Regions from separate parts of the Acetobacterium wieringae genome, predicted to be linked through region 2. Evidence: predicted binding sites of a transcription regulator. Region 2 holds the regulator's gene; each other region holds the start of a gene.
The links. Region 2 encodes Rex, which represses fermentation and respiration genes when NADH is low (regulators of the CRP and FNR family bind a similar motif). Its sites were predicted from a motif close to ATTGTTAANNNNTTAACAAT; they were not measured.
Positions count from the first base shown of each region.

Region 1: a site for Rex is predicted at 1,255-1,274, ahead of CHL1_RS05435 (glycerol dehydrogenase). Genes of this name have one in related genera too.
Region 3: a site for Rex is predicted at 2,199-2,218, ahead of acsD (acetyl-CoA decarbonylase/synthase complex subunit delta). Genes of this name have one in related genera too.

Region 1 covers NZ_CP097897.1:1,101,740-1,105,025, forward strand. Annotated here, with positions in the region: gene clpB (ATP-dependent chaperone ClpB) at 1-1,057, shown strand, start outside; gene CHL1_RS05435 (glycerol dehydrogenase) at 1,296-2,393, shown strand; gene CHL1_RS05440 (aldo/keto reductase) at 2,482-3,286, opposite strand, start outside.
Region 2 covers NZ_CP097897.1:1,506,146-1,509,431, forward strand. Annotated here, with positions in the region: gene CHL1_RS07255 (ABC-F family ATP-binding cassette domain-containing protein) at 1-1,531, opposite strand, end outside; gene CHL1_RS07260 (redox-sensing transcriptional repressor Rex) at 1,680-2,309, shown strand; gene CHL1_RS07265 (helix-turn-helix domain-containing protein) at 2,486-2,866, opposite strand; gene CHL1_RS07270 (FMN-binding protein) at 2,996-3,286, opposite strand, start outside.
Region 3 covers NZ_CP097897.1:2,764,599-2,767,884, forward strand. Annotated here, with positions in the region: gene acsC (acetyl-CoA decarbonylase/synthase complex subunit gamma) at 1-1,107, opposite strand, end outside; gene acsD (acetyl-CoA decarbonylase/synthase complex subunit delta) at 1,127-2,062, opposite strand; gene CHL1_RS13540 (DUF3786 domain-containing protein) at 2,248-2,886, opposite strand; gene CHL1_RS13545 (DUF3786 domain-containing protein) at 2,904-3,286, opposite strand, start outside.

The DNA of each region.
Region 1 (3,286 bases), 400 kb from region 2:
TAAAATTGAGGAGATCAAACGAAAAGCTGATGAAAAAGGCGATGAAGACAGTCTCAAGCGTGAAAAAGTTACCGAGGAAGAAATCGCTGAAATCATCTCCGATTGGACCAATATCCCCCTTAGTAAGCTGGTCTCAGGCGAGCGGGAAAAACTACTGGCTTTGGAAGATACCTTAAAACAACGGGTTATTGGTCAGGAAGAACCAATCCTGAAAGTGGTTGATGCCATTATCCGTTCCCGGGCCGGGATTAAAAACCCCAACAGCCCGATTGGCAGCTTTCTGTTTCTGGGCCCCACCGGGGTCGGGAAAACCGAGCTGGCCAAGGCGGTTGCCGCCACCCTCTTTGACAGCGAAGAAAATATGATCCGGATTGACATGAGTGAGTACATGGAAAAATTTTCGGTATCCCGCCTAATCGGGGCACCTCCGGGATATGTTGGTTATGAAGAAGGTGGACAGCTCACCGAAGCAGTTCGTCGCAAACCCTATAGTGTAATTTTGCTGGATGAGATTGAAAAAGCCCATAAAGATGTTTTTAATATCCTGCTACAGATCCTCGATGATGGCCGGATTACTGATTCCCAGGGGCGCACCGTCGATTTTAAAAACACCATCATCATCATGACCTCCAACATCGGTTCGGAATATTTACTGGAAGGGATCAATACGTCTGGTGAAATTACCGAAGAAACAGAGGCGGCTGTGATGGAATTATTAAAGAGCTATTTCCGACCGGAGTTTTTAAATCGAATTGATGAAATTGTGCTTTACAAACCACTCAACAAGAAAGCGATCAGCCAGATTGTCACCCTGCTTTTAAACGATTTGCAAAAACGACTGGAAGAACGCCGCATCACGGTTACGCTGACTAAGGAAGCGATCGATGCCGTTATCGACATGGGTTTTGACCCGGCCTATGGGGCCCGACCGCTGAAACGCTACCTGCAAAAACACATCGAAACCATGGTTGGTAAAGAAATTATCAAGGGCAATGTCCACGAAGGTCAGGCTATTACCATCGATGTCGATCCCAACGGGGAATTCTATATGGCCTAAAGTAAAAGAGATCAACTGACCCGCTTCGGGTTGGTTGGTCTTTTTTTGGTGCAGGATGCTTGATTGAAATAGTTATAGCTGGAAACAAAAAATTACCAATTGCATTAAGAACCGGTTAAAAAAATAAAATCAGACCAGAAATAGTATCAGCGCTGGCCTGTTTTTTTTAGATGATAACGAATTCATAGCTGGAATTATTTGATATAATAATAACGAAAAAAATTTTCGGAGGTAGAAAATGCAAAAGATTATTATGTCTCCCAGCCGTTATGTTCAAGGTGCCGGAGAAGTTGGTAAATTGCCGGAACATGTTGGAAAATTTGGAACATCTGCGCTTGTTTTAATGAGCGGAACCATGATGCGAACCAAAGCGGAGGAATTGAAAGCCAGTTTCGAAGCAGCGGGAATTAAATTCACACCCGAAAAGTTTAACGGTGAGTGTTCAAAGGTTGAAATTGCCCGTCTCCAGGAAATCGTCAAAGCCCAAGGTTGTGATGTGGTTGTTGGTATTGGTGGCGGAAAAACCCTGGATACAGCCAAAGCGACAGCCCATTATGAAAAACTGCCAGTCGTGATTGCACCATCCATTGCTTCCACTGATGCGCCCTGTTCAGCTTTATCCGTTATTTATACTGAAGACGGCGTGTTTGATGAATATCTGGTTCTACCTAAAAACCCTGAGATTGTCGTGATGGATACTGACATCATCAAAGCGGCTCCAGCCCGACTTTTTGTCGCTGGGATGGGAGACGCATTGGCTACCTATTTTGAAGCCCAGGCCACCGTGGATTCCAACGGAACCACCATGTCAGGCGCACATCCGACCAAATCGGCACTGGCTTTGGCAAAATTATGCTATGATATTTTAATTGAAGACGGCTTAAAAGCAAAGCTGGCGGTTGAAGCAGCAAGCTGTACTCCGGCGGTGGAAAATGTTATTGAAGCCAATACCTACCTCAGCGGGGTTGGGTTTGAAAGTGGCGGCCTGGCTGCTTGTCATGCCATACATAACGGTTTAACCGTATTACCGGAGTGCCACCATATGTATCATGGTGAAAAAGTTGCCTTCGGAACCCTGGTTCAATTGGTGATGGAAAACCGCTCCATGGAAGATATTGAAGAAGTGATTGATTTCTGTTTATCTGTTGGCTTGCCAATTACGCTGGGTGAACTCGGGTGCACCGAACCAACCCCGGAAAAAATCATGGCAGTGGCAGTTGCAGCGGCAGATCCTGCCGAAACGATTCATAATATGCCTTTTGATGTCGATGCCGACACCGTATACGCTGCGATTATGGCAGCCGATGCCTTGGGTCGCTTATACCTGTGTGACTAAGAAAGCAAAATATATGAAAATAAAAAAGGTCACAATCTCACCAGTTGGGGGATTGTGGCCTTTTTAACAGCGTTGCGGGATGGAGACACTAGAGCAGCGGGTCAAACAGGTCTCGGGTTTTTTTGAGCATATCCCGGATGGGCAGATCATAGGGACACCGGGGTTCGCATTCGCCGCACTGGATACAGTCTGACGCATTGGCAACAAAGCTGCGATAACGATCCAGGGCCCATTCCTCAAGATCGTAGCGGCGGTAATAACCTTCAACAATAAACTGCATTGGGATGTCAATGCCCTGGGGACAGGGGGCGCAATAACCGCAACGGCGACAGAAGGTTTTTCCCAGTGCCTTGGCATCGGCTTCAAGGGTTTCTCGTTCGTCATCGGTCAGCGGCACAAAATCGTTGCCGACTCGGGTATTTTTTAGAACCTGTTTGACTGAATCCATGCCAGGGATCAATACTGAAATATTGGGATTTTCAGCTACCCAGCGCAGGGCGTAATTAGCGTGGATAAAAGCGCCGCCAGCCAGTGGTTTCATAATAATGACCCCGACATTTTTTGATTTGGCTTTTTCAAAGAGCGGTGCTCCACGGTTTTCGACAATATTATAAGGAAACTGAATGGTCTCAAATTTATCCTCATCCAGAGCACGATCGAGAACTTCATAAGAGTGGGAGGTAATGCCGATATGTTTAATCAGCCCCTGTTTTTTACAGTCGACCAGCGCATCATATCCACCCCCGGGACTCATAATAGTTTCATAATCGGTCATCGTTTTGGCATTATGGAACTGATACAAATCGATGGTATCGGTTTGTAACTCGGCCAGACTGGTTTTAACATCAGCCATTACCTCATCATAGCTGAGTTTTGGGGTTTTTGTAGCCAGG
Region 2 (3,286 bases):
GGGTTGAAATTCGATTTAAAAAATACCGGTCATGGGAGATAAACAGTAAGGTGCCCTCATATTGGCTCAAGGCATTTTCAAGGATTTCTTTGGTGTCCATGTCAATGTGATTGGTCGGCTCATCCATCAATAAGAAGTTGGACTGAGAAATCATCAAGCGGGCCAACAGCAACCGGGCCTTTTCACCGCCAGATAGGGTGCCAATCGGTTTAAAGACCTCATCGCCGACAAATAAAAAGGCCGCCAGGATATTGCGCAATTCGCCTTCAGTCAGTTTCGAATCGACATCCCACAGGGCTTCCAGCAGATTTTCATTGTAGAATTGCTTCAGAGCCTGATGTTCCTGATCGAAATAACCGATATGGACCTTCTGACCCAGTCGGATTTCGCCGGCATCGGCGACCAACTTTTTCTGCAAAATGCGAAAAAGGGTTGTTTTTCCGGCACCATTGGGTCCAATGATGCCGATTTTATCACCGCGATGAATTTCAAAATTCATATTCTGAAAAAGCAGACGATCGCCAAAGGATTTTTTAATCCCTGTCACCGCCAAAACGTCATTGCCGCTTTTAACCCGGGGGACAAAGCTGAAATGGCTGTTATGAGCAGTTTCGACCTTGTCGAGCAACTCAATCTTACTGAGGGCTTTTTCCCGGCTTGAAGCCCGTTTTGAGCTTTTGATGGAGTTATAAGCCCGGAACCGGTCGATGACTTCCTGCTGGTGTTTGATTTCTTTAAGTTGTTGTTGATACTGATGATTTTGTTCCATCATATCCTGTCGCTTTTTTAGTGCATACTGGGTATAATTGCCTTGATATTCTTTGATGTTTTTCTGGGATACTTCGATAATTGAAGTACAGACTTTATCGATAAAATAGCGGTCATGAGACACGATGACAAAAGTACCGGGGTAATTTTTAAGATATTGTTCCAACCACTGCAGGGCATCGATATCGAGGTAGTTGGTGGGCTCATCCAATAAGAGCAGTTCCGGTTCCTGAAGTAGGATCTGGCCCAACGTAGCACGGGTTTTTTCACCGCCGCTAAGCATCGAGAAGGCTTTAGTTTGATCTTCGGGCTTAAAACCGAGGCCATTGATGACACCCCGAATTCGGCTGGGGTATTCATAACCGTGTTGTTCGGCAAAACTTTCTTGCAATTCCCCAAACTCCAGCATCAGTTTTTCCTGCTCTGCCCCGGTGCTGTCGGCAATGGCAGCGCCAATTTGTTTGATTCGCTTTTCCATGTCGATCAGCGGTTTAAATACATCAGTGAGCATTTCGAGTAGGGTTGTGTTCTCGGCAATTGTGGACTCCTGAGATAAATAGCTGATGGTTAGTCCGTTTTTTTTGCTGATTCGTCCGGTATCAGGGATCAGTTCGCCAGTAATCAGCTTAAGCAGCGTCGATTTTCCGGTACCATTGCGGCCGACCAGACCGATTTGTTTTTTTTCATTAATGGATAGATTAAGATTATTAAAAATTTCATGAATGCCATAACTAAAATGCAAATTTTCGATATTGATTAACATTATTTCACCTGTTTTCGTTTTTGTTCAGTCATTTGAGTTCACTTTTACTATTCTATCAAAAAAAACGGCAAATTAAAATGAATAATTTGACGTAATTGGTTCATATTGATATAATTAGTTGACTATCCGAAAGAAAGGAGAAGTAATCATGCATCGCTTCTCAAAAAAAGTATCAATGACCGTCGTAAAACGGTTACCGAAATATTATCAATATTTAAGTGATTTACAACTCAATGATATCGAAAAAATATCATCCCGGGAATTAGCAAGTCTGATGGGTCTGACAGCTTCTCAAATTAGACAGGATTTGAATTCTTTCGGGGGGTATGGACAACAGGGGTACGGCTATAATGTGGGAGAATTAAAGGAGGCTATCAAGGAAATTTTGGGTCTTGATAGTGAATATAATTGTATTATCATTGGTGGCGGGAATATGGGTCATGCCATCGCAAACTACGAACGATTTAAGCGGGAAGGTGTGATTTTAAAAGGCGTCTTCGATGTTGATCCATTGACTGTAGGTACAGTCGTTGGCAGTGTAGTAGTAAAACATATGGATGAACTTGATGAATTTGTCAAAGCGAATGAAATTGACATCGCCATTTTGTGTGTGCCCCGGGAAGTCGGTCAGAAAGTTGCAACCCGGATTACAGAACTGGGTGTGAAAGGTATCCTCAATTTTAGCCCATTGGATTTGGATGTTCCCAGTGATGTAGTGGTTGAGAATGTTAACATTACAGATAGTTTATTCACGTTAACTTATCTGCTGGGTGAGTAAAAGATTAGTTGTAGAGTATGGGAAGAGTTTGATTTTCTTTAATCAGGCTCTTTATATTTTGCTCAAAAAAGAAAACACAACTGCGGATATATCGGTGAATTAAAAAAGAAACACTTTCTTTGTGTTTCTTTTGTTTTATAACAAGTTATTTAAACATGATTTTCGTAGTTTTTGATTTACTTCCCACTGGAGCTCTTAAAATTAATAAAATCCAGAACCTCTTGCTTATAGCTTTCCGGGAAAGAGAAGTACGAAGAAAAAGAATCCACTTCTTCGTTGGAAAAAACGTAAGATTTCAAAAATTCTTCACATGTCATCGGTTTCGGGTTGCTTGGTAAAAGCTTTGGCTGATCGGTTCTACATAATAAATAGTCCACAGAAACTTCAAAGAAATCTGCAATTTTTATCAGTAATTGGTTTTCAGGTAAGTTTTTATCTTTTTCATACTTGGAGATAGAGCTTTTATTTAGATAGAAAAGATTGGCAAAATTCTCCTGTGTTAATCGTTTTGAAATCCGCAACGCTTTTAATCGGCTGCCAAAAGTATTGTTTTCCATTTTTTCACCTTCTTTCAGTTTAGAATTGTTGGCATAAATGCACTGCCTATAGCGTAATTATACCACGTCTTTAACATTTGTCAAGATTTACGGTTGAATTAAAGGAATAAATCTTAAAGGGATAAAGCATCAAAAAGGCGCTCTTGCTTCTCTTAAGAGTCGTAGACATTCTCCGTATTTGACTTTTTCTGGAGATGCTTCATTGGCTGGAAATGGACTTTCCAGAGACTGACTGCTAAGTGCCGTCTCAGTTATTGTGTCAAATAATGCATTAAAGTCCGTATTGGCAGGAGGATCAGTTGATTTGCGTTTTGATTTTCCGTCTTCGGTTATAATTTCATCGTAACTCAGAGTGACGAGCGTTGATCCGTTAAAGGTTGCCTGAAGAAATCCCTGATAGCCATCATGGTCGGGGTTGCT
Region 3 (3,286 bases), 1.3 Mb from region 2:
ACCAGCATCTGGAATTGCCAGGTAAGCAGGAACTTTAGATCGTTCGATTTCACCAGCAACAACGAAATAAGATAATGCGAAGTCAACGGTAACAAGAACTGGATCGTTGCCTGTTGGTTTGTTGAATTCATATACCTTCGGTTCAACACGCATTGGTTTTTGAGGATCGGTAAAGATGTTTTGTCTTAAACCAAACAGTGGTAAAGCAGCGTTGAAGTCCATTTCGTCCATAACGATGATTGAACCGTAACGAAGAACGAAAGCTGATGCTAAAGCAATTTGCAGGTTAGTATTAGCTGGTGCCAATTTGTTTGCAAATACAACTGAAGGATATCCGAAGGTACGGTCATTGCCTTTGATTGCTGCTGTACGGATATCAACTGCATTTGCGTAAGCTTCTTTGATTGAAGCTTCGCCAACATTTAATACCAGGTTTTTGTAACCCATTTTTTCGATTTCTTCAACTAAATCGTGTAATGCTTCAATACTGTCTGCAGAAACACCAAGAACAGCATCTGCAGCTTTAGCTACGTCTACCATTGCTGCGGCATTATCTTTGGTTGCACCCATGATAATTGCGCCTGCGCCTGCGCCTGCAACCGCTGCTTTTGCTACTTCAGCATCAGTTGTCACGATCATTGGAATTTTGCCACATTCAGCTACTTTTTTAACAAGTGCTGCAAATTTAGCTGCATCAGCTGCAAAACGGACAGCAACTACTTCAACGAACATCATTTCGCCGATACGGTCATAGTTAACTTTCTGTAATGTAGCACAAGCTGCATCGACATCAGCGTCACTCATAGCATCTGATAATTCAACGGCAAACAGGTTTTTGTTAACCAATGTTTTTTCGTGTCTGAATAATACAGTTTCGCCACCAAGAGCTTTTTCAGCATCACCAGAACCAACTTTGATGGTTTTCATTGGAGGAGCTGTAGCTTCTGATAATAATTCTTTAGATTCTTCTGAAATGTATGGACATTTTTCTACAGGTACCCCGCCAGTAGCAGCTTTCATTGAGAAAGCCATACATGTTGGGAAACCACATTCTTTACAGTTTGTTTTTGGTGTGAGTTTAAAGATATCTAAACCTTTTACTGCCATTTGTATTCGCCTTCCTTTCCTAACCTATGATTCCAGCAACTAAAGCTTTAACGGTTTTAGCTGATTCTGGATGTCTTACGATGATAGCGTTTGATCCGCCTACAACACAAGCAGAAGCTGTTGCTACTTCCATACCAATACCACGTGCTTCCTGATCGCCCCATTCTGGTGCATCTTCAATTGTGGAAACCGCTTCTTTTACGCCCCATGCTTCATTAGAAACATTGGTCATAATTGGCATTTGCAGTGATTCATCGTTTTGACCTAAGCCGGCTAAACGAATACGATCCATGGTTGAAGCAACATATTCAAAACCGTAACCGGCTGCTGCTGTTCCAACATCCATGATAATATCTTTGCTCTTAACACCCAGTTGTGTTAATAAGATGTTTAATTGTTTTGCAAGGTTGATATCTACTGCAGATTCAGCTGATACTTTTTGGCCGTAAGCCATTCCGCCAGCAGCACCAATTGTCTTGTAATTGTCTTCTACTGCAGAGAATAAAACGACATTTTTTCCTTCAAGAGCTTTTGCTACTTCTTCTAATAACTTAGCATCTTTTTCGCCGTTTTTACATCCTTCTACTACTAAAGGTACGTCGATTGCAGCTTCTACTGCTACGGCTGTTGCAACACAGCTTTCAACTGATGCATCTGCGCCGTTTGGATCTGCACTTTCAAGTTTAACTAATAGGAAATCAGCACCTGATTTTTCTACTGCTGCTTTTGCTAACGCTGCAGGGTTTTTCAAATCATCTCCGTAAAGTGCTTTGAAGCAATCTGCCCATTCGTCAGTTGTGTCTGAAATTGCGATACCAACCGCAGTTTTAAACCCTTCAGTACCTAAAAATGGTAATGAGTTTTCTCCACCTATGCTGATAGCTGCATCTCCAACACCTATCTCACATACGTTGATCTTGCCACTAAATTTTTGTTCTGCTTTTTTGTATGGCATTCTTTGTTTCCTCCTAACCTGTTACCTTTTTTCAAAATATTTATTTCAAAGTTCAAGACTTTAAAACCAAATTAAAACCATTACATATTCTACAGCTTTTTACCTGTATATATAAGTATACACAGATTGTACTATATTAGTTAAAAGTTTGTCAATTAATTTTCGGCATTTTTCTAAAATTTATCCTAATTTTTTTTAGAGTTTAAAGAGAAAGTAAAGGTTTTCAACGAAATCATCAAAACATCCCCTAAAATTGCCAGATCTTTGATGTTAAAGACGTCTGTTAATTTCTTGTCGAACAAAATTTGAGCTTCAGCTTCGAACTCATCGTCACCAAACCACAAAATCCAGACGATATCCACTCCGGGAGTTACCTTGAACTGCCAGGAAAGATCCCCTTTATTATAGGGAAGCGCTTGCAGTCCATTCATGTATTTTTTTAGTTGCTCCGGCATTTCGTTGCCTATTTGTGCAAAAACTTGAATGCAGCGTTTGTGAAAATTGGAATAATATAAGGGGCCATCCGGAAATTCTTTAAAACTGATCCATTCGTTGGTCGCTTCTTTTCCGTTGGCATTCATTAAATATCTGAGAATAAAAATTTTGATTGAATAATTGTCAAATTCTTCACCGTAAGCGTTTAGCACCACCCCACTGGGATGTTCGACAAAATACGTTTCTCCCAGAACCATTATTTCAAACCGTCCATTTTTCGGATCATAGGGGCAAGAGGCGTTTCTACTCATCTCGCCAGGATCGTGATTTTTAAATAAATCACGATTAATAACATAACTACTCTCCGAAAAATGGGGGTCAATATCCATAAGCTTTGATTGCCTCATTATTTCTTACTGAGTTCTTTAAGTGCCGGAATAAAAATATCGCCCATAACGGCCATATCTTCAGCACTGAAGGCACTGGGGAAGTTGGCATCAAACAAGATTTGTGCTTCAGGCGGGAACTCATCATCCCCAATCCATAAAATTACGGTCATGAACATATTGTTGATGACCTCAAAGCGCCACGAGAGATCCCCAATACTTTGGGGTTCTGCCCCCAGAATCGCCATCGCTTTTTTCAACCCCTCAAGATTGTAATTAAAGGTGAAGGCAAACCGTTTTAAACAACGCCCCTCAAAGCAGGGATAGTAAATGTTTCCTCCGGAAACATCCCGATAGGCAATGTTTTCGCCAGTAGTCTTAATCCCTTTGGCATTGATCAGAT